Regions from separate parts of the Mixta hanseatica genome, predicted to be linked through region 2. Evidence: predicted binding sites of a transcription regulator. Region 2 holds the regulator's gene; the other holds the start of a gene.
The links. The regulator PurR, encoded in region 2, represses purine synthesis genes. The targets are predictions, from matches to a motif close to CANGCAAACGTTTGCNTG.
Positions count from the first base shown of each region.

Region 1: the regulator PurR is predicted to act here: its motif matches at 5,995-6,012, upstream of carA (glutamine-hydrolyzing carbamoyl-phosphate synthase small subunit).

Region 1 covers NZ_CP082904.1:788,405-798,640, reverse strand. Annotated here, with positions in the region: gene K6958_RS03765 (porin) at 79-1,227, opposite strand; gene carB (carbamoyl-phosphate synthase large subunit) at 1,373-4,600, opposite strand; gene carA (glutamine-hydrolyzing carbamoyl-phosphate synthase small subunit) at 4,624-5,772, opposite strand; gene dapB (4-hydroxy-tetrahydrodipicolinate reductase) at 6,238-7,056, opposite strand; gene K6958_RS03745 (hypothetical protein) at 7,285-7,575, opposite strand; gene ispH (4-hydroxy-3-methylbut-2-enyl diphosphate reductase) at 7,806-8,759, opposite strand; gene fkpB (FKBP-type peptidyl-prolyl cis-trans isomerase) at 8,756-9,211, opposite strand; gene lspA (signal peptidase II) at 9,208-9,720, opposite strand; gene ileS (isoleucine--tRNA ligase) at 9,720-10,236, opposite strand, start outside.
Region 2 covers NZ_CP082904.1:2,053,590-2,063,825, forward strand. Annotated here, with positions in the region: gene K6958_RS09980 (riboflavin synthase subunit alpha) at 1-9, shown strand, start outside; gene cfa (cyclopropane fatty acyl phospholipid synthase) at 66-1,214, opposite strand; gene punC (purine nucleoside transporter PunC) at 1,504-2,706, opposite strand; gene punR (DNA-binding transcriptional activator PunR) at 2,818-3,726, shown strand; gene purR (HTH-type transcriptional repressor PurR) at 3,762-4,787, opposite strand; gene cydH (cytochrome bd-I oxidase subunit CydH) at 5,071-5,160, shown strand; gene K6958_RS10010 (C40 family peptidase) at 5,223-6,029, opposite strand; gene K6958_RS10015 (Grx4 family monothiol glutaredoxin) at 6,387-6,722, shown strand; gene rnt (ribonuclease T) at 6,788-7,468, opposite strand; gene gloA (lactoylglutathione lyase) at 7,571-7,978, opposite strand; gene K6958_RS10030 (TetR/AcrR family transcriptional regulator) at 8,109-8,699, opposite strand; gene eptA (phosphoethanolamine transferase EptA) at 8,738-10,236, opposite strand, start outside.

The DNA.
Region 1 (10,236 bases), 1.3 Mb from region 2:
TTAGCGTAAAAAAACCTGAGCGCCAGTAATGACGTTCAGGTTTTAATCAGTTAATGGCGCTACGCCGAATAGCGGTTATCAGAAATCGTAACGCAGGCGTACCAGGTTCATATCACCCAGATCGTCGCTGCTGGAGGTGAAAACGTGTTCGTAATCGATACGGAAGCCGTACTCGAGCTGTAACGTCACGCCGACACCGTTGTCGATGCGCTGGTAATCGCGGCCACTGGTATATTCCAGACGATCGCCCATAACATAAGGCTGCACCGATTTCACCGCATAACGCTGCACCGGAATGGTGTAGCCGACAAAATATTCCACACCCCACGCTTCATTGGCGAAGTAGTTATCGACGCTGCGTTTCTTGCTTGGCGAGAAGTTCTGGTACCAGCCGCCGCCCAGCGCCAGCGTCCAGTTGTCCGGCTTCCAGCTCAGCGAGGTGCCGACGATATTCTGATCGTAGCCTTTGCTATCGCCGTTGCCCGGATTACGCATTTCAGCACGTGTGTAGTTCCATGCGGTGCCCCAGGTCAGATCCGGCGTCAAATGATAGTCCACGCCCAGCGAGCCGCCGCCCTGACGCTTGTAGCGCAGGCCGTTGCCCGGCAGGAACTCGGTATCTTCCAGCAGCCAGGAGGCATAAAGATCGGCGTCGCCGAAGCGGTTTTTATACTTCAGCTGTTTACGCGCGCGGTAGGTGCCGTCGTAATCGCCGTTGATGCCGATATTTGACGCCTGAGCCAGCATATCGTAATCCCAGATATCCGTTTTGGCGCCGACGACGTCATAGTAAACGCTGTTCTGCTGACCAAAGGTCAGCTGGCCCCAGCGCTGGCTTTTAAAACCGGTGTAAAGCTGGCGGCGCGAAGTATCGCGTGCGCCTTCGGCGTAGTGGTTATCCCAGTTGAACAGCGCCGGAATATTCACGCCCAGCTCATAATAGCCCAGCCAGCTGACATCTTCAGTCAGATAATATTCCGCACCGAAGCGGAAGCGCGTGCCGCCGTCAAAGCCGTTGCGCTTATAAGAGCTGCGATCGCTGTCGCCGGTGATATTGTTGAACTGCGGACGGATGCTGCCGCCCACCGCAAATTTCAGACGGCTTAACGCATCGTCCGGTTGCGCATCTTGTTTAATCAGCGTAATTTCCGCCTGGCTGGCGAAAGGCAGCGCAGCGAGCAGGCCGACGCCACAATAATATGCAATAACGCGCTTAGAAAAATTCATTCTTTATCCTTAAACATCCTGACAGACCCGGCGCGATAAGGTCCGTTACCCTCTCGCCAGTCAAAGTCCGCGTCCTTTACGGCACATAAATCGCGCCCATAAAAAAACGGCTCCCGGGAGAGCCGTTATCGGTTAAACCAGCAACTTATTTAGCATTAATTTGTGCGTGCATTTCCTGAACGGAAATCACTTTCTCCGTCGGGTCGGCGTTCAGCGCCATCGCGGTCGCGAAGCCGCCGTTCAGCGTGGTGTCGTAATGCACTTTATATTGCAGCGCGCTGCGACGAATAACGCGCGAATCTTCAATTGCCTGGCGTCCAGCCGTGGTATTGACGATATAGCTATATTCACCGTTTTTCAGGCGGTCCTGAATATGCGGACGCCCTTCATGCACTTTGTTCACCAGGCGCGGGTTAATGCCCGCTTCACCCAACACCACTGCGGTGCCGTGCGTCGCGTCCAGTTCGAAGCCGAACTTCAGCAGCTTGGCCGCCAGGTCGACGATGCGTTTTTTATCGCCTTCGCGCACCGAAAGCAGCGCACGTCCCTGCTTTTTCATGTTGGACTGCGCGCCCAGCATCGCCTTAGAGAACGCCTCGGCAAAGGTGCGGCCAACGCCCATCACTTCACCCGTTGAACGCATTTCCGGACCAAGGATCGGGTCTACGCCAGGGAACTTGTTAAACGGCAGCACCACTTCCTTCACAGAGTAGTAAGGCGGGATAACTTCTTCCGTTACGCCCTGCTCTGTCAGCGTTTTACCTGCCATGACGCGCGCGGCGACTTTCGCCAGCGGCACGCCGGTCGCTTTGGAAACGAAAGGCACGGTACGTGCGGCACGCGGGTTAACCTCAATCAGGTACACTTCGTTATCTTTCACCGCAAACTGTACGTTCATCAGGCCGCGTACGCAAAGTTCAAACGCCAGCTTTTCAACTTGCTGACGCATCACATCCTGAATACCCTTGTTCAGCGTATAGGCGGGCAGTGAACAGGCGGAGTCGCCAGAGTGCACCCCGGCCTGCTCAATATGTTCCATAATGCCGCCGATCAGCACGCGCTCACCGTCGCAAATCGCGTCCACGTCCACTTCCACCGCATCATCGAGGAAGCGGTCAAGCAGCACTGGCGCATCGTTGGATACCGAGACCGCGGTCTGGAAGTAGCGTTTCAGATCCTGCTCGTCATAAACGATTTCCATCGCCCGTCCGCCCAGCACATAGGAAGGACGCACTACCAGCGGATAACCGATCTCTACCGCTTTCTGTACCGCCTGCTCCAGCGCGGTCACCGTGGCGTTCGCCGGCTGCTTCAGGCCCAGGCGATCGACCGCCTGCTGGAAACGCTCGCGGTCTTCCGCCCGGTCGATAGCATCCGGGCTGGTGCCGATAACCGGTACGCCTGCGGCTTCCAGCGCACGCGCCAGCTTCAGCGGCGTCTGACCGCCATACTGCACGATAACGCCCTTCGGCTGTTCAAGACGCACGATTTCCAGCACATCTTCCAGCGTGACCGGCTCGAAGTAGAGGCGATCGGAGGTGTCGTAGTCGGTTGAAACGGTTTCCGGGTTGCAGTTGACCATGATGGTTTCATAACCATCTTCACGCAGCGCCAGCGCAGCATGAACGCAGCAGTAATCAAACTCGATGCCCTGGCCGATACGGTTTGGTCCACCGCCCAACACCATGATCTTCTCACGGTCCTGGTTCGGATTCGCCTCGCACTCCTCTTCATAAGTAGAGTACATATAGGCGGTATCGGTGGCAAACTCAGCGGCGCAGGTATCAACGCGCTTATAAACCGGATGCAGGTTGTATTGCTGGCGCAGCTTACGCACTTCCGCTTCGCTTACGCCAGCCAGATCCGCCAGGCGTGCATCGGCAAAGCCTTTGCGTTTAAGCGTTCGCAGGAAATCGGCATTCAGGCCGTTAATGCCTTCATGGGCCACCTGCTCTTCCAGACGCACCAGCTCTTCAATCTGTACCAGGAACCAGCGGTCAATATTGGTCAGGTTAAATACGCCGTCTACCGACAGGCCAGCGCGGAATGCATCGGCCACATACCAGATACGCTCGGCGCCTGCATCTTTTAGCTCGCGACGAATACGCGTTAGCGCATCGGCATCGTCCAAATGCACTTTCGGATCGAAGCCATTCACGCCCACTTCCAGTCCGCGCAGCGCCTTCTGCATAGACTCCTGTAACGTGCGGCCAATCGCCATCACTTCGCCGACCGATTTCATCTGCGTCGTCAGACGATCGTTGGCGCCGGCAAATTTTTCAAAGTTAAAGCGCGGGATCTTGGTCACGACGTAGTCGATTGAAGGCTCGAACGAGGCTGGCGTACGGCCGCCGGTAATGTCGTTCATCAGCTCATCCAGCGTGTAGCCTACCGCCAGCTTCGCCGCGACTTTAGCGATCGGGAAGCCGGTCGCTTTCGACGCCAGCGCCGAAGAGCGCGATACGCGCGGGTTCATTTCAATAATGATCAGACGGCCGTTTTTGGGGTTTACCGCAAACTGCACGTTAGAGCCGCCGGTTTCCACGCCGATTTCACGCAGCACCGCCATCGAGGCGTTACGCATGATTTGATACTCTTTATCGGTCAGCGTTTGCGCTGGCGCGACGGTGATCGAGTCGCCGGTATGGATGCCCATTGGGTCGAAGTTTTCGATAGAGCAGACGATGATGCAGTTGTCATTCTTATCGCGCACCACCTCCATCTCATACTCTTTCCAGCCAATCAGCGATTCATCAATCAGCAGCTCTTTGGTTGGTGAAAGATCCAGCCCGCGCTCGCAAATCTCTTCGAACTCTTCGCGGTTATAGGCGATACCGCCGCCGCTGCCGCCCATGGTAAAGGAAGGACGGATAATGCAGGGGAAACCGACATCCGCCGCAACCTGCAGCGCTTCTTCCATATTGTGCGCAATGCCGGAGCGTGCCGTTTCCAGGCCGATTTTCTTCATCGCCTTATCGAAACGTTGGCGGTCTTCCGCTTTATCAATCGCATCGGCCGTGGCACCAATCATGGTAACGCCGAACTCTTCCAGTACGCCCTGACGCTCCAGCTCCAGCGCGCAATTCAGCGCTGTCTGGCCACCCATGGTAGGCAGCACCGCATCCGGGCGCTCTTTCTCGATGATTTTACGCACCACTTCCCAGTGGATCGGCTCGATGTAGGTAGCATCCGCCATTTCCGGGTCGGTCATGATGGTTGCCGGGTTGGAGTTAACCAGAATGACGCGGTAACCTTCCTCGCGCAGCGCTTTACAGGCCTGCGCGCCGGAATAGTCGAACTCGCACGCCTGGCCGATAACAATCGGGCCAGCGCCCAGAATCAGGATGGATTTTAAGTCAGTACGTTTTGGCATTATCTCTGTTCCTTTCCTGAAATTTATTTCTGGCCGGCACGGGCCGCTTCAATCAGTTCGATAAAGTGATCGAACAGCGGCGCCGCGTCATGCGGGCCTGGGCTGGCTTCCGGATGTCCCTGGAAGCTAAACGCGGGTTTATCGGTGCGATGAATGCCCTGAACCGTCTGATCGAACAGTGAAACATGGGTAACGCGCAGATTGGCGGGCAAATCCTTCTCATCCACCGCAAAGCCGTGGTTTTGCGCAGTAATCATCACGGTGTCGTTATCAAGATCTTTTACCGGATGGTTGCCGCCGTGGTGACCCAGCTTCATTTTTACCGTTTTGGCTCCGCTGGCCAGCGCCAGCAACTGATGGCCGAGGCAGATGCCGAATACCGGGATTTCCGTTGCCAGAAAGCGCTGAATAGCGCGGATAGCGTAGTCGCATGGCTCCGGATCGCCCGGGCCGTTTGCCAGGAAAATGCCGTCCGGATTGAGCTTCAGCACCTCTTCTGCCGAGGTCTGCGCCGGCACTACCGTCAGGCGACAGCCGCGATCCACCAGCATACGTAAAATATTACGCTTCACGCCAAAATCGTAAGCGACCACATGGTAAGGCAGCTCTTCTGCGGATTTAGCCACAGGCAGTCCGCCGGTCAGTGTCCAGCTTCCCTGCGTCCAGCTGTAGGTTTCGCGGGTACAGACTTCCTTTGCCAGATCCATGCCTTTCAGCCCCGGAAAGGCCTGTGCTTTTTGCAGCGCCAGCTGCGCATCCGGCGTATCGCCAGCAATGATGCAGCCGTTTTGCGCGCCTTTTTCACGCAGCAGACGCGTGAGTTTGCGCGTATCGATATCGGCGATGGCCACGATATTGTTGCGTTTCAGGTAAGCAGACAGCCCTTCTTCATTGCGATAGTTGCTGGCGATCAGCGGCAAATCACGAATCACCAGGCCCTGCGCATGTACCTGCGAGGATTCTTCATCTGCGACATTGGTGCCGACATTACCGATATGGGGATAAGTGAGAGTGACAATCTGGCGGGAATAGGAAGGATCTGTGAGGATTTCTTGATAACCGGTCATTGAAGTATTGAAAACTACCTCTCCCACCGCCGATCCTGTCGCCCCAATGGCCCGACCGTGGAATTGGGTTCCGTCTTCCAGAACCAAAATCGCTGACTTATTCAAAACGTCCTCCAGGGAATAAACAGTCATAATATTTGCATATTAATTCATAACGCATGGCTGAATCAATGCAAAAACCGCTGCTACAGTCGATTTTTGGCAAATTGCGCGCATTCTAATGATCGACTTGAGGAATGTCTACCCAAAAGGCATTTTTTTATGTTTATTTCAGCCATCCTGAGGCAAAACCCTAAGATTAGCCCTAAAAAGCAGGCAATTCATGGCCAGAAAACCGATTGCCTGCTTAGACAGCTGCGAAAAATCATCTGACCGCTCTAAAAAGTAGACCAAATGGTCAAATTTCTTATTTCAGACACCACAGAAAGCATAAAATCATGTCAAAAAATGGATTTAACCATAAAATTAACATGTAATTGACATTTTAAATGGAATAAAAAAGGGCTGATAAATCAGCCCATAAAATTCAATCAGTTATAGAGAATAAAAATCAATTATACTTTAAATTATTTATAAATCATCAAGATTAAGCACGTTTCTCATATCATAAAGGCCCTCTTTTTTGGCGTTAACCCATACAGCAGCCTTAACCGCGCCTTTTGCAAATGTCATGCGACTGGAAGCCTTATGCGTTATCTCCAGACGCTCGCCAATATCTGCAAACATCGCAGTATGCTCGCCGACAATATCGCCGGCGCGAACGGTAGCAAATCCGATAGTTTGCGCGCTGCGCTCGCCGGTATGCCCTTCGCGTGCGTATACCGCATGTTCGTTAAGCGACCAGTCCATCGCATCAGCGATAGCTTCCCCCATCGCCAGCGCGGTACCCGATGGCGCATCAACTTTATGGCGATGGTGCGCTTCGATAATTTCGATATCCGCATAATCGCCCATAACTTTTGCCGTTTTTTCCAGCAGCTTTAGCATCAGATTAACGCCAATGCTGAAGTTAGCGGCGAAGACGATGGCAATCTCTTGCGCAGCCTGTTTAATTGCTGCTTTACCCGCTTCATCAAACCCAGTGGTGCCAATCACCATCCCTTTTTTATGGCGGCGGCAGAAATCCAGCCAGGTAAGCGTCGCTTCCGGGCGGGTAAAGTCGATCAAGATATCGAAATGATTCACTGCTGCTTCAAGGCTATCGCTCACGGTCACGCCAAGCTTACCGATGCCTGCCAACTCGCCAGCATCACTGCCTACCAGCGAGGAACCTTCCCGCGCCAGAGCGGCGCCAAGCGAGACGCCGTCAGTCTGCTCTATCGCCTGGATTAACTGTCGTCCCATTCGTCCTGGTGCGCCGATAATGGCTATGCGGATATCATTACTCATATTTATTCATTCCTGACTCAAGTCTGTGCATACAAAGCGCAATTAGGTTAAACAGCGGGTGCGGGACGCGCCACCATTAAATCAGATAATAAGAATTTTATGCCGCAGGCAAGGTATTATCAGAAAAGTAACTTATGCAGATTGATCAAAGGGAAAATGCGCCGTAAAGGGCTTACGGCGCGCGGAGCTAAACGCTTGACGGTTAACGATCACACCTCACAGAAAAGGTTATTCTACTGGAGTAACCGGTTCAGGAACCGGAGCAGGCTTGTTTTTGCCTTTGCTGATAGCGGACATAACGATGCCCATAATAGTCATCCCGCCTGATATCGCCGTGCCGACAATACCTGCCGTCATAGCGATAAAACCCAGCCCCAGAGTAGGCACGCCAAGAATGGCGCCGCCCACAATAACCGGAATGGTTAACGCCAGGCCAGCATAGCCCATGCCCAGCATGGCATCGGCAGAGATAGCCGCGCCGCTAACCGCTTGAATCTCAGTACGTTGTAATTCTCTCATTAGTAACTCCTTTTAACTTTATGATTAGGGCGTCGCACACAGTCCCACGCACTCTGGCTACTCAGCGAGTGGTTAACGTTGGAAGGGGAGCAACGGAAAAATGCTACTGCAAGCCCTAAGACAACTCAATGCAGCGGGAGGACATGAGTAAAATCTACGCCCGATCGGCTTCAGGATGGAAGGGCAAAGAGGAAAGCGCCCGGAACCTGACAGCATTCCGGGCGTAGCGATTAAACAATCTGACGGGTTTCGAGACGTAACTCTTTGGGCACTTCAAAAACAATATTTTCTTCGCGTCCGCTCAGTTCAGTCACCTCTTCGCCACCAAACTCACGTAGCCGCTGAATAACTTCCTGTACCAGAATATCCGGCGCGGAAGCGCCCGCGGTAACGCCAACGCACGCAATGCCCTGCAACCAGCTCTCCTGAATATCGGCGGCGGAGTCGATCAGCTGCGCACGCTTACCGGCACGCTGAGCCAGCTCTGCCAGCCGGTTGGAGTTGGATGAGTTTTTAGAGCCGACAACCAGAACCACATCCGCCTCGGCAGCCAGACTACGTACCGCTTCCTGACGATTAGTGGTAGCGTAGCAGATATCATCTTTGCGCGGCCCAACGATATTAGGGAAGCGCTGACGCAACGCATCGATCACTGCAGAGGTATCATCAACCGACAGCGTGGTTTGCGTCATAAAGCACAGGTTGTTTTCATTTTTCACCTGCAGCTTAAACACATCTTCCGGCGATTCCACCAGATACATACCGCCCTGTGCATTGCTGTATTGCCCCATGGTGCCTTCCACTTCCGGATGGCCCGCATGGCCGATCAGAATCGCTTCGGTTCCTTTGCGACTGGCGCGCGCCACTTCCATATGGACTTTGGTCACCAGCGGACAGGTGGCATCAAACAGCATGGTGAGCTGACGCGCTTTTGCCTCGGCGCGCACCGCCTGAGAAACCCCGTGCGCGGAGAAAATCAGGATCGCGCCATCCGGCACTTCGGTAATTTCTTCAATAAAAATCGCCCCACGCTCACGCAGGCTGTTCACCACGTAGCGGTTATGCACCACTTCATGACGCACATAAATCGGCGCGCCATACATTTCCAGCGCCCGCTCGACAATGCTGATGGCACGATCAACGCCAGCACAGAAGCCACGCGGGTTCGCTAACAAAATTCTCATGCGTCGCTCTCCAGAACCGGATTGATCTCCAGCACTTCAATATCGAAGTGAACCCTGTGGCCCGCTAAGGGATGATTGAAATCGACGGTAATCGAATCCCCGGCGATTTCACGGATCACGCCCGGCATTTCGCTGCCGTCCATACTGGTAAACAGCATAATGGCGCCAATTTCCGGCTCGCCCGCCTGCATAAAATCACGACGGGAAAAGTACTGAATCAGGTCGGGGATCACATTGCCGAAAGCGGCTTCCGGCTCCAGCGCAAACGCTTTTTTAGCGCCAGCCTGCAACCCAAGTAGCTCTTCCTCCAGCGGTGCCGACAGGCTGCCATCGCCCAGGCGAAACAGCGCCGGTTTGCCATTGGCGCGGGTTGATTCCGCCGTGGAGCCATCTTCCAGTTTCAGGATGAAGTGCAGCAGCACCGCGCTGTCGCGCTGTACAGAATCGGTCATGCCTTACCCTTTTGCTTCGCCTGTTTACCGGAGGGCGTGAAGAAGCCCTCCAACACGATCAGCGCGGCGCCGACGCAGATACCGCAATCGGCAATATTGAAGGTGGCGAAATGCCACCCGCCAATATAGAAGTCGATGAAATCGACCACGAAACCGTGCCAGGCGCGATCAAACAGGTTACCCAGCGCGCCGCCAATGATCAGCGCGTAGGCAATGTTGTTAATTTTTTGGCTGGCGGCGGTACGGTACATCATCACCAGCAGCGCCACCGCAATCGCGATGGCGATACCCGCAAAGAACCAGCGCTGCCAGCCGCCTTTATCCGCGAGGAAGCTAAAAGCCGCCCCGTAGTTATGGGCATAGAACAGGTTGAGATATGGCATCACCGGTATCGTTTCATGCAGCGCCATGTTGTTCATTACCCATAGCTTACTGGCCAAATCGATACCGATTACCACCACCACCAGCCAGAGCCAACGCAGTCCGGTTGCAAACAGAGATTTACGCATCAGGCAAACTTACGCTCTTCGCCGTTTCCGGCCACGTTAGTGACGCAGCGTCCGCAGATATCCGGGTGCGCGGCGTCCAGTCCAATATCGGTAGTGTAATGCCAGCAGCGCGGGCATTTCTCACCTTCCGCTTTGTGCAGGGCGATTTTCAGACCTTTTAACGCCTCGCTCTGCTGCGCCTCTTCCGGTGCCAGCGCATAATCCGCCACCTGCGCGCCCGAAGTCAGCAGCACAAAGCGCAGCTCATTGCCCAGAGCGGTGAGTTTCTCCGCCAGCGCGGCGTCGGCATACAGCGTGACCGTCGCCTCCAGCGAACCGCCGATACGTTTGTCGCTGCGCGCCTGCTCAATCACCTTATTCACTTCGCTGCGCACTTTCAGCAGTTCAGCCCAGTAAGCGTCATTCAGCGATTCGCCTTCATCCAGCCCAAACAGGCCGTCGTACCACTCTTCGGTGAAGACATACTGCGCGCGTTTGCCCGGCAGGTAGCCCCAGATTTCGTCAGCGGTAAAGGAC
Region 2 (10,236 bases):
GCAGAGTAAGTAATAAAAAACAGGCAACCGTGAGGTTGCCTGTTTTTTAAGTGCGCCGCAGGATATTAATGCGGTACGCGCAAGCCGCCTTCAACGCCGCGGCTGAATACCACCTGCCACAGTTGAATATCACGCGCGCGAAACGCGCCGGCGCAGGCGTTCAAATAATAGGTGAACATCCGTTTAAAGCGTTCGCCATACTCCTCAGCCAACTGCGGCCAGGCCTGCAGAAAACGTTCGTGCCATGCCATCAGCGTCGTATCATAATCGGCGCCAAAGTTATGCCAGTCTTCCATAATAAAATGCGGCTCGCTGGCTTCGGCAATATGACGTACCGACGGCAAACAGCCGTTGGGGAAGATATATTTATCAATCCACGGGTCAACGTTCATATCGGTTTTAATCGCGCCGATAGTATGCAGCAGGAACAGGCCGTCCGGCTTAAGGTTACGATCGACCACGTTAAAATAGGTCGCGTAATTTTTAGGGCCGACATGCTCGAACATGCCTACGGAAACGATGCGGTCGTACTGATTATTCAGATCGCGATAATCCTGCAGTAGAATATTGACATCAAGCCCTTCGCAGCGCTGCTGCGCCATTTTCTGCTGTTCGGCGGAGATGGTTACCCCATCGACCGTTACGCCATAGTGGCGCGCGGCAAACTCCGCCAGTCCGCCCCAGCCGCAGCCGATATCAAGCAGCTTAAGCCCCGGTTTCAACTGAAGCTTTTCGCAGATCATTTTTAGCTTCGCCTGCTGCGCCTCTTCCAGCGTTTGGGCTGTTTTCCAGTAGCCGCAAGAGTATTGCATAAAGGGATCGAGCATTAGCGAAAAAAGGTCGTTGCCTAAATCGTAGTGCTCCTTGCCAACCATCCACGCGCGTTTTTTCGACTGTAAATTAGTCAGTCGCGCTGCGGCAATACGTAACGTATCTTTGAAATGATGAGGGAGCTGTTGATCCAACTTGTGCTTTAGCACGCGATGAAAAAACATATCAAGGCGTTCACATTCCCACCAGGTGTCCATATAACTTTCGCCCAGGCCGAGGGATCCCTCCTGTAAAACGCGTTTAAAAAAGTCAGGATTTTTTACCTGAATATCCCAGGGGCGCTGACCATTGATCTCAATATCCGCCATTTCCAACATTTCATGGGCGATACGATACCAATGGTTTTCCTCCAGGTTCACTTCTTCTATGCACGATGAACTCATAGCTTCTCCATCACCTGTGTGATACGAACCTGAGAAACAGAATAGTCAATTTCTCAGGATTGTGAGAAATCTCACGGAAGACCGTGTGCCAGATATCCGACGTTAAGCAGAGGATTGAAACTGAATGAAAGCCCTGACCAGTACGCTGCCGCCTGAAAGGCGCTGGCTGGCCGGGGAAAAAGCACGTTAATTATTATAAGTGACTGCCTTGCAAGGAGTATATTCTCCCGCAAGGCATTATACAATGGCTAATAGTTAGTGCGCTAAGCATGCCGACAGCGGCGGATGCTTAATTGGAAAGGGAAGACGGCGGGCTGTTTTTCGTTTCCGCTGTGCGGTCGTGGGCTACATGCTGCAAGGCATAACCCAGCGCCACCAGGATAATCGTCGACACCATTACCGAGCTGGTGGTCAGTAAAGGCTGGGTCAGCCAGGAGGAGACGGCGAGGCTGGCGAAAAAGCACAGGCCCAGCTGCAAACAGTTCTGCAGCGCCGCAGCCTTACCAGTGTCATCCGGGAAGGGCAGCAGGGCGTTAGCCACCACGATGGGATAAATCGCGCCGTTTGCCAGCGCCATGCCGCAAAACGGGATCAGCAGGCCCCAGAGCGTAACATGGTCGCTTATCGAAACCATAAATAGTGCGGTCACGCTTAGCGCATAAAAAATCAGCAGGAACGGCAGCAGGCTGCGGCCGCTATGACGCTGAAGCGCAGAGCGACAGCCAAAGCCGCCGACCAGAAACGCCACGGTTTGCGGTAGATAGCTCAGACCGATATCAGCCGGACTCAGGCCCAGATCGTGCAGGATAAACGGCGAACCGGTTAGCCAGGCGAAAAAGCTGGCTGAGCAGGCGGCGTAAATCAGCACGTTGCCACTGTAGATACGTGACGCCAGCAGACGGAAAAAGCCGCTGCGTTGAGCGGTGGCTGCAGAGGCGGGTGCAGTTTTTTTCAGCTTCGCCGTTGCAAACAGCAGCGGCAGCGTGACCAGCAACAGCGCCAGAAAAATCGCACGCCATGAAAAATGACTGAGCAGCCAGGCACCTAACAGCGGCGCCAGCGCCGGCGACAGGGCCACTAGCGGCATGATGGTGGCAAAAACGCGATTAGCCTGCGCGCCGCGATAGCGATCGACCACCAGCGCCTGCCAGCTTACCGCCGCCGCACAGACGCCTACCGCTTGAATAAAGCGCAGGGTTAACATCTGCCAGGTGGCATTCGCCCACAGCATGCCCGCGCAGCCCAGTGCAAACAGCACGAGGCCCAACAGCAGTATCGGTCGGCGACCATAGCGATCGGAAAGCGGCCCCCACAGCAGCTGGGCGCAGGCGAAGCCGCCTAAAAATACGGTCAGGCTGGCGCTGATAATCCCAGCGGAAGTCGCAAAACTTTCCTGCATGGCGGTAAACGCCGGCAGATACATATCGGTGGCCAGAAAACCCAGCGTGCTGAGCAGGGCCAGATAGAGCATAAATCCTTTTGAACCAGGCATCTCTTTCTCGTTTATAAGCAGGTGAACAGACGGCGCGAGGGTAAAGGATGTTTTTCTCAATGTGAAACGCTAAAATTTGCCGCTTGATATCAAAATTTTTGCAGGCAAAAAATGTGGTCTGAATATGCACTGGAAGTGGTTGATGCCGTGGCGCGTAACGGCAGCTTTTCTGCTGCCGCGGAAGAGCTGCACCGCGTACCCTCAGCCATCAGCTATACGGTGCGTCAGCTGGAATCCTGGCTGGCGGTGCCGCTTTTTGAACGGCGGCATCGCGATGTGGTGCTGACCGAGGCAGGAGAGCTTTTTATTCGCGAAGGACGCGCTGTTATCAAAAAAATGCTAGCCACGCGGCGACAGTGTCAACAGGTGGCGAACGGCTGGCGCGGGCAGTTAAGCATTGCGGTGGATCGTATCGTTAAACCGCAGCGTACCCGCCAGCTGGTGCTCGATTTTTACCGGCACTTTCCGGATATGGAGCTGTTGATTACGCCGGAAGTGTTTAACGGCGTCTGGGATGCGCTGGCCGACGGACGGGTGGATGTGGCGATTGGCGCAACCCAGGCGATCCCGGTGGGCGGGCGCTTCGCCTTCCGCGATATGGGGGCGCTCAACTGGCGCTGCGTGGTCAGCGTTAATCATCCGTTAGCCGGCATAACGACCCAGCTGCAGGATGATGATATTCGTCCCTGGCCGTCGCTGGTGCTGGAAGATACCTCGCGCGCGCTGCCGCGACGTACCACCTGGACGCTGGATAATCAGCGCCGGCTGGTGGTGCCCGACTGGGAAAGCGCCTTTGATTGCCTGCGCGCCGGGCTGTGCGTGGGGATGGTGCCCGGCCACTTTGCCGCGCCGCTGCTGCAAGCCCGGCAGCTAACGGAGCTGACCTTACCGCAGCCTTTCCCGGATAGCTTCTGTTGCGTGAGCTGGTCAGAGCAAAGTAATTCACCCGCGCTGCGCTGGCTACTGGACTATCTTGGCGATACGGAAACCATCAATCGGGAATGGCTGCGTGAGGAGTAGCAGGCTCAGGAAGCGGTTTTCCTGAGCCTCAGGCATTAACGGCGGTAGTCGCGGAACGGACCGTCAGCAACGGAGCGGCGTTCAATCAGCGTAGGATGCACTTCAATGGTCTGCGGTTCTTCGCGTTTGCTGGTAATACGGTCCAGCAGCATATCGAAAGCGGTTTCGCCCAGCTGCTCTTTTGGCTGATGTACCGTGGTCAGCGCTGGGGTGAAATAGCGCGCGTTGCGCACGTTATCGTAGCCGATAACGGAGATATCCTGCGGCACGCGCAGCCCCATCTCATCCGCAGCGCAAATCGCGCCCATCGCCATAATATCACCGCCGCAGAAAACAGCGGTAGGGCGCTGCTTTTGCGCCAGGATTTGCTGCATGGCGCGATAGCCCGATTCCGGTTCAAAGTCGCCCTGCACGATCCACTCATCACGTACCGGGATGTTGGCTTCATTCAACGCTTTTACGAAACCTGCAAAACGTCCGCTGCCGGTGTTGCGCTCCATCTGGCCGGGGATCGCGCCGATGTCGCGGTGGCCGCGCTCGATCAAATAGCGCCCGGCCAGATAGCCGCCTTCAAACGCGTTATCCAGCACGGTATCGGTAAAATCGCCGCGGGATTCGCCCCAGTCCATCACCACCATAGGGATATTGCGGTTCTCCTCAAGCATCTTCAGCAGTGCTTCAGGATACTCAGAACACATTACCAGCAGGCCATCCACGCGCTTCTGCGCCATCATGGAGAGGTAAGCCTGCTGTTTCTGTAAATCGTTGTGGGCATTGCCCAAAATCAGGGTATAGCCGCGAGCGAAACAGCGCGTTTCCACCGCTTCTATAATCTCAGCGAAATAGGGCGCTTCGCTGGAAGTCGCCAGCAGACCAATCGATTTGGTATGGTTAACCTTCAGGCTGCGCGCAACGGCACTGGGCGAATAGTGTAATTCTTTGATGGCTGCCCAGACGGCCTCTCGGGTCTCTTCCGCGACAAAACGCGTTTTATTGATGACGTGCGATACCGTAGTAGTGGAAACGCCGGCACGCTTTGCGACATCTTTGATTGTTGCCATTAAAAAGATACTCCTGCGCCTGACGTAATAGTCTGATCAGGCTAATGTTAATCGTTTGCGTCCGCATGGCGTTATTCAGCACGCATAAAGGTGAAATTGGCGGGCTGAGGTACGTCTGATAGGCGGGACGTCTTTAAAATAAGGGTTGGCAACGGTGGTTTTTTGTCGTTGCGCAACGCAAGGCGGGGATTCTATCAAGGTGGCGCAAAGAAAACGAGATTTTTACCAGGGAGTATGGGAAAATCTATACCGTTATTTTTTGTGTGGTTAAAGGAGAGGGTGAATGAGCACCGATTTAAAACTATCAATAGGCACCACGGTTGCGGCATTGCTGATGATTATTGCATTTAGCTTCACTGCCGTAATGCACTGATCGCAGCACGAAGGATAAAAAAAGCCTGTCACTAAGACAGGCTTTTTTGTTGCGCAACAGCGTTAGCGAATGGTGCGCGGCGTCATCACGCGGCGCGCGCCAACATAGTGCCGCTGCCAGTAATCATCGCTAAGCTGGCTAATCTGGATATCTTTACCGGTTCGCGGTGACTGAATAAAGCGGCCGTTACCCAGATAGACGCCCACGTGATCGGCCGCGCCGCGGTTATTGATGCGGAAGAAGACCAGATCGCCTTTCTCCAGCGCCTCACGGTTAATCGGAGCCGCATCACGCAGGTGATACATCTCATTGGCGGTACGCGGGATCTTAAATTTCACTACATCTTTATAGGCGTACCAGACCAGACCGCTGCAGTCGAAACCGGTATGAGGCGAGGTGCCTCCCCACAGATAAGGCTTACCTAGCTGACTCATCAGTTTGTTCATCGCCGTTTCACGCGCTTTTTGATAGCGTTCACGGTGCGCCTTACTCATTTCCAGCGGCCCGCGCTTTGCGAGCGCCGTCGAATTTTTGTCGCCGCGCTGACGACCATAGCGTTGTTTGCTCTTTTTAAGGCTGCTTTTTTTCACGCTGGCGGTTTTGGTTGCGGCGCGACTTTTTTTTGTGCTGGCGGCGGTTACCACCGCAGGCTTGCTTTTTTTCTTCAGCTTGTTTTTTTCAACGCTGGCCGGACGCGCCTTTTTACTGGCCGTTTTCACCGGCCGACGCTTACGACGATCGTCGTCGCGGGCGATTTTTTTATCAACTTTATGCTGGCTGGCCTTAACCGGCGCCTGCGGCGATGCCTGGGCAACGTTAAAAAAGAGTTGGGCAACGGTCAGCATAAAAAGCGTAATCAATAAACGCATGGTGTGGTTACACTCAAAGCGCAGTGATAGCGCAAGGTTAATCTTATTTCTGCCATAGCGGCAGACTCCTGGTGGCCAATTCTAATCGAACTTATTGCGAAAAGATAAAGCCTTTTTTAGTGAAATAAACTTTAAGTGCATACAGATGTAAAAATAAGCATAAACAGGCTTTTATCTCAGCAATGTTATGACCAGTTATTAATCGCCGCCGCAGAAATGCCCCAGACGGTGGTTATTTTGGCCGCGCAACCCGGTACAATAACCTGCGTTATTTAACCTTACAGAAAATGTCGTTTTCAGCAACCCGCTACAGTCGCTACAATCAATAGACACGAAGCATGCTATTTAAGGAAGGCAATTATGAGTACTGTTGAAAAAATTCAGCGCCAGATCGCAGAAAACCCGATTCTGCTCTATATGAAAGGCTCGCCGAAGTTACCAAGCTGCGGCTTTTCTGCGCAAACGGTTCAGGCTCTTTCTGCCTGCGGCGAACGCTTCGCCTATGTCGATATCCTGCAGAACCCCGATATTCGTGCTGAACTGCCGAAATATGCTAACTGGCCGACCTTCCCGCAGCTGTGGGTAGATGGCGAACTGGTTGGCGGCTGCGATATCGTAATCGAAATGTTCCAGCGCGGCGAACTGCAAACGCTGATTAAAGAAACTGCAGAAAAATATAAAGAAGCGGAATAAGTCCTTATCCCGTTTATGACAGCAAAGGGCGCTTCGGGCGCCCTTTTTTATTTTATGCTGACCGGCTATTCGCCCTCGGCGATCTGCGCGTCGACAGGCTGCTCTTCAGCCACCGGCAGCGGCGGCCAGCCGCCCAGCCGTTTCCAGCGGTTAACCAGCTCGCAGAATAGTTCTGCGGTACGCTCGGTATCGTACAGCGCCGAGTGGGCCTGGCTGGCGTCAAAGGCGATGCCCGCCGCCTTACAGGCTTTCGCCAGCACCGTCTGGCCAAGGACCAGCCCGCTCAGGGCTGCGGTATCAAAGGTGGCGAACGGATGGAAAGGGTTACGCTTTAGCGCGGCGCGCTCGGCGGCGGCCATCATAAAGCTGTGATCAAAGTTGGCGTTATGCGCGACAACAATGGCGCGGTTGCAGCCCTGATCTTTTATACCTTTGCGCACCTGCTTAAAAATAGCGTGCAGCGCATCATATTCATTGACCGCGCCGCGCAGCGGATTTGCAGGATCGATACCATTGAACGCCAGCGCTTCCGGATGCAGAATCGCGCCCTCAAAAGGCTCCACGTGAAAATGCAGCGTCTGGTCGAGCTGTAACCAGCCATCTTCATCCATTTTCAACGTAACGGCGGCAATTTCCAGCAGTGCATCGGTTTTGGCATTAAATCCGGCGCTTTCAATATCAATCACCACCGGATAAAACCCGCGGAAGCGGTCAGATAATGCGTTCAGTTGTTTCGATTCAGACATCAGGATCTCATTGGCGAAAAAATGCAGCGCGCATTATGGCAAATTTCGCCAGGGGTTGCAGCAGCGGGAAAAAAGAAGGGCGCCAGCAGACGCCCTGAAAACTTAGTTGCCAAGGCCGTGGCCGGCGTGGGCGTTTTCAATCAGTTCGATTTTATAACCGTCCGGATCTTCCACAAAGGCGATAATGGTGTTGCCGCCTTTAACCGGGCCAGCCTCACGGGTCACCTTGCCGCCCGCCTGACGAATTCTTTCACAGGTCGCGGCGACATCATCAACGCCCAGCGCGATGTGACCATAGGCGTTGCCCAGGTCATACTGATCAACGCCCCAGTTATAGGTCAGCTCAATCACTGCGCCTTCGCTTTCGTCAGTGTAGCCAACAAACGCCAGGTTATATTTATATTCCTGGTTTTCGCTTTCGCGCAGCAGACGCATGCCCAGCACGCGGGTATAAAAATCAAGGGAACGCTGCATATCGCCAACGCGCAGCATAGTATGAAGTAAGCGCATAATAGTCTCCTGAAAGGGGTGTCATCGTCCGATGACGGTCAAAAAAGCTTAGTATAGCGGCCTGTTTCCAGCTGGAAAAACCGCGGTCAGTCATTAGTAGACCAGTCGTCTTGAAAATGGTTTTTTTAATTTAGCTCTCTGGCAGCAGCTGTAAAATTGCCTGTAGCGCATCGGTCAACGCGCTGCCATCGCGGCGTATTTTGCTCTGCAGGCTGGCGCCGAGCCAAAGAGAATAGAGCGTCTGCGCCATCGCTTCAGGCGAACAGCTCAGGCGAAGCGCCTCTTGCGCAACCGCAGCACGCAGCGCCGTAGCCAGGATCGCCATCTGAGCGGCGGCGCCCTGTTCCAGCGCCACTCTCATCTCTTCCGACAGGTCGCACACCTCGGCGGAAATTTTCACCGCCAGACAGTTTTCAATATGGCCGGTTGCGCGAAAGCGCTGTTCCGCCTGATGATAGTAATCCAGCAGGCGCTGACGCGGCGGCAACGGCGCATCGAACCATATCTGCATGTCGTGACGCACATGGCTGAAATAGCGCTCCAGCATGGCGACGCCAAAGGCTTCTTTAGAGCGAAAATAGTGATAAAACGACCCCTTCGGCACGCCGGCCTGCGCCAGCAGTTCACTCAGCCCCATGCCGGTAAAGCCGCGTTGCAAACAGAGCTGCTCGCCGATGGCGAGCAGCTGTTCACGGGTATCATGTCGGGTCGTTTTACTCATAGCGCTCAGGGTAATAGACCAGTTGGTCTAATGCAACCCTAATGCGCCTGACAGGCGGTTAACAGGTCAAGATGCGGCTGATAGAGGCGGGTTTGAACGTTCACCATGCCTAACAGCGTATGGAATACATTATCCTGCGATATCTCATCCTGCTGCGCATGCTGCCGCAGGCAGGAGAGGTTAACGCCAAACGTACGGGCATAATCGGCAGAGAGCCACATCAGAAAAGGGATATGCGTCTGTTGGCTGGGAGCGAACAGATAAGGCGCGCCATGCAGATACATACCGTGCTCGCCAAGCGATTCCCCATGATCGGAGAGATAAATCAGCGCCACGTTAAAGCGATCCTGATACCGTTTTAGCAGGTCGATGGTGTCGCTTAGCATTGCATCAGTATAAAGCAGCGTATTGTCATAGGTATTGACCAGCGCCTGATGATCGCAATCCTGAATCTGTTTGCTGTCGCAGGTTGGCGTAAACTGACGCATCGCAGTCGGATAGCGCAAATAGTAGGCGGGGCCGTGACTGCCCATCTGATGCAGCACAACCACCGAATCATCTTTCACGCCATCAATATAGTGCGATAAACGATGCAGCAGGACCTCATCCAGGCAAGCGTCGCTGCGGCAAAGATCCGTCAGTTTCCATAATGTCATATCGCTATGCGGAATACGGTTGCAGGCGCCTTTGCAGCCGCCATCGTTCTCGCGCCACAGGAGGTTAACGCCCGCATGCGCCAGCACATCCATCAGCCCTTCCTGATGGCGCGCCAGGTTGGCGTTATATTGCGCGCGCGGCATGCCTGAAAACATGCAGGGCACCGAAATAGCGGTTTCGGTTCCGCATGAGCTGGCGTGCTGCCAGTAAATTACGTTCTGCTGTTTCAGCCGCGGATTGGTCTCACGGCCATAGCCGCCGAGTGAGAAATTTTCCGCCCGCGCCGTTTCGCCCAGAACAAAAATAACCAGCGTCTTTTTTTGCGCGGTTTTAATCAGCGGCCCTTTATGCGCATCCTGCCCGATGCGCACCAGCGCCTGGCTGCCCTGCAGCCAACGATTATCAACATAGTTAATCACTCCGCTGACCACATTGGCGGGCGTAACCATTTTGACCAGCCCTTTATTATTGCGAAACAGCGAGGCGTAATCCTTATACATCAGGGCCGCTATCAGCAAAATAACCAGCACGGAGCCGATAGCCCATAGCGCCCGCATCGCCAGGGAGAACCACCATGGGCGGGTAGCGGTGATCTTCGTTAGCGCTATGATCAGCGCAGGGATCACACCCAGCACCAGCAGCCACAGCAGGTAGCGCACGCTAAGCAGGGCTGTCGCCTCTTGCAGATCGGTTTCAAACACGTTTTGCACCATATTGGTGTCAATAACCGTACCGAAGCTATACATAAAGTAATTTGCCGCCGCGCCGCACAACAGCAAAATAATCAGCAGCGGTTTGCGAATCCAGGGCAGCGCCAGCAGGCTAAAAATCAGCATAAAGGCGCAAAACAGCACCAGCGGAATTGAGGCGATAAACAGAT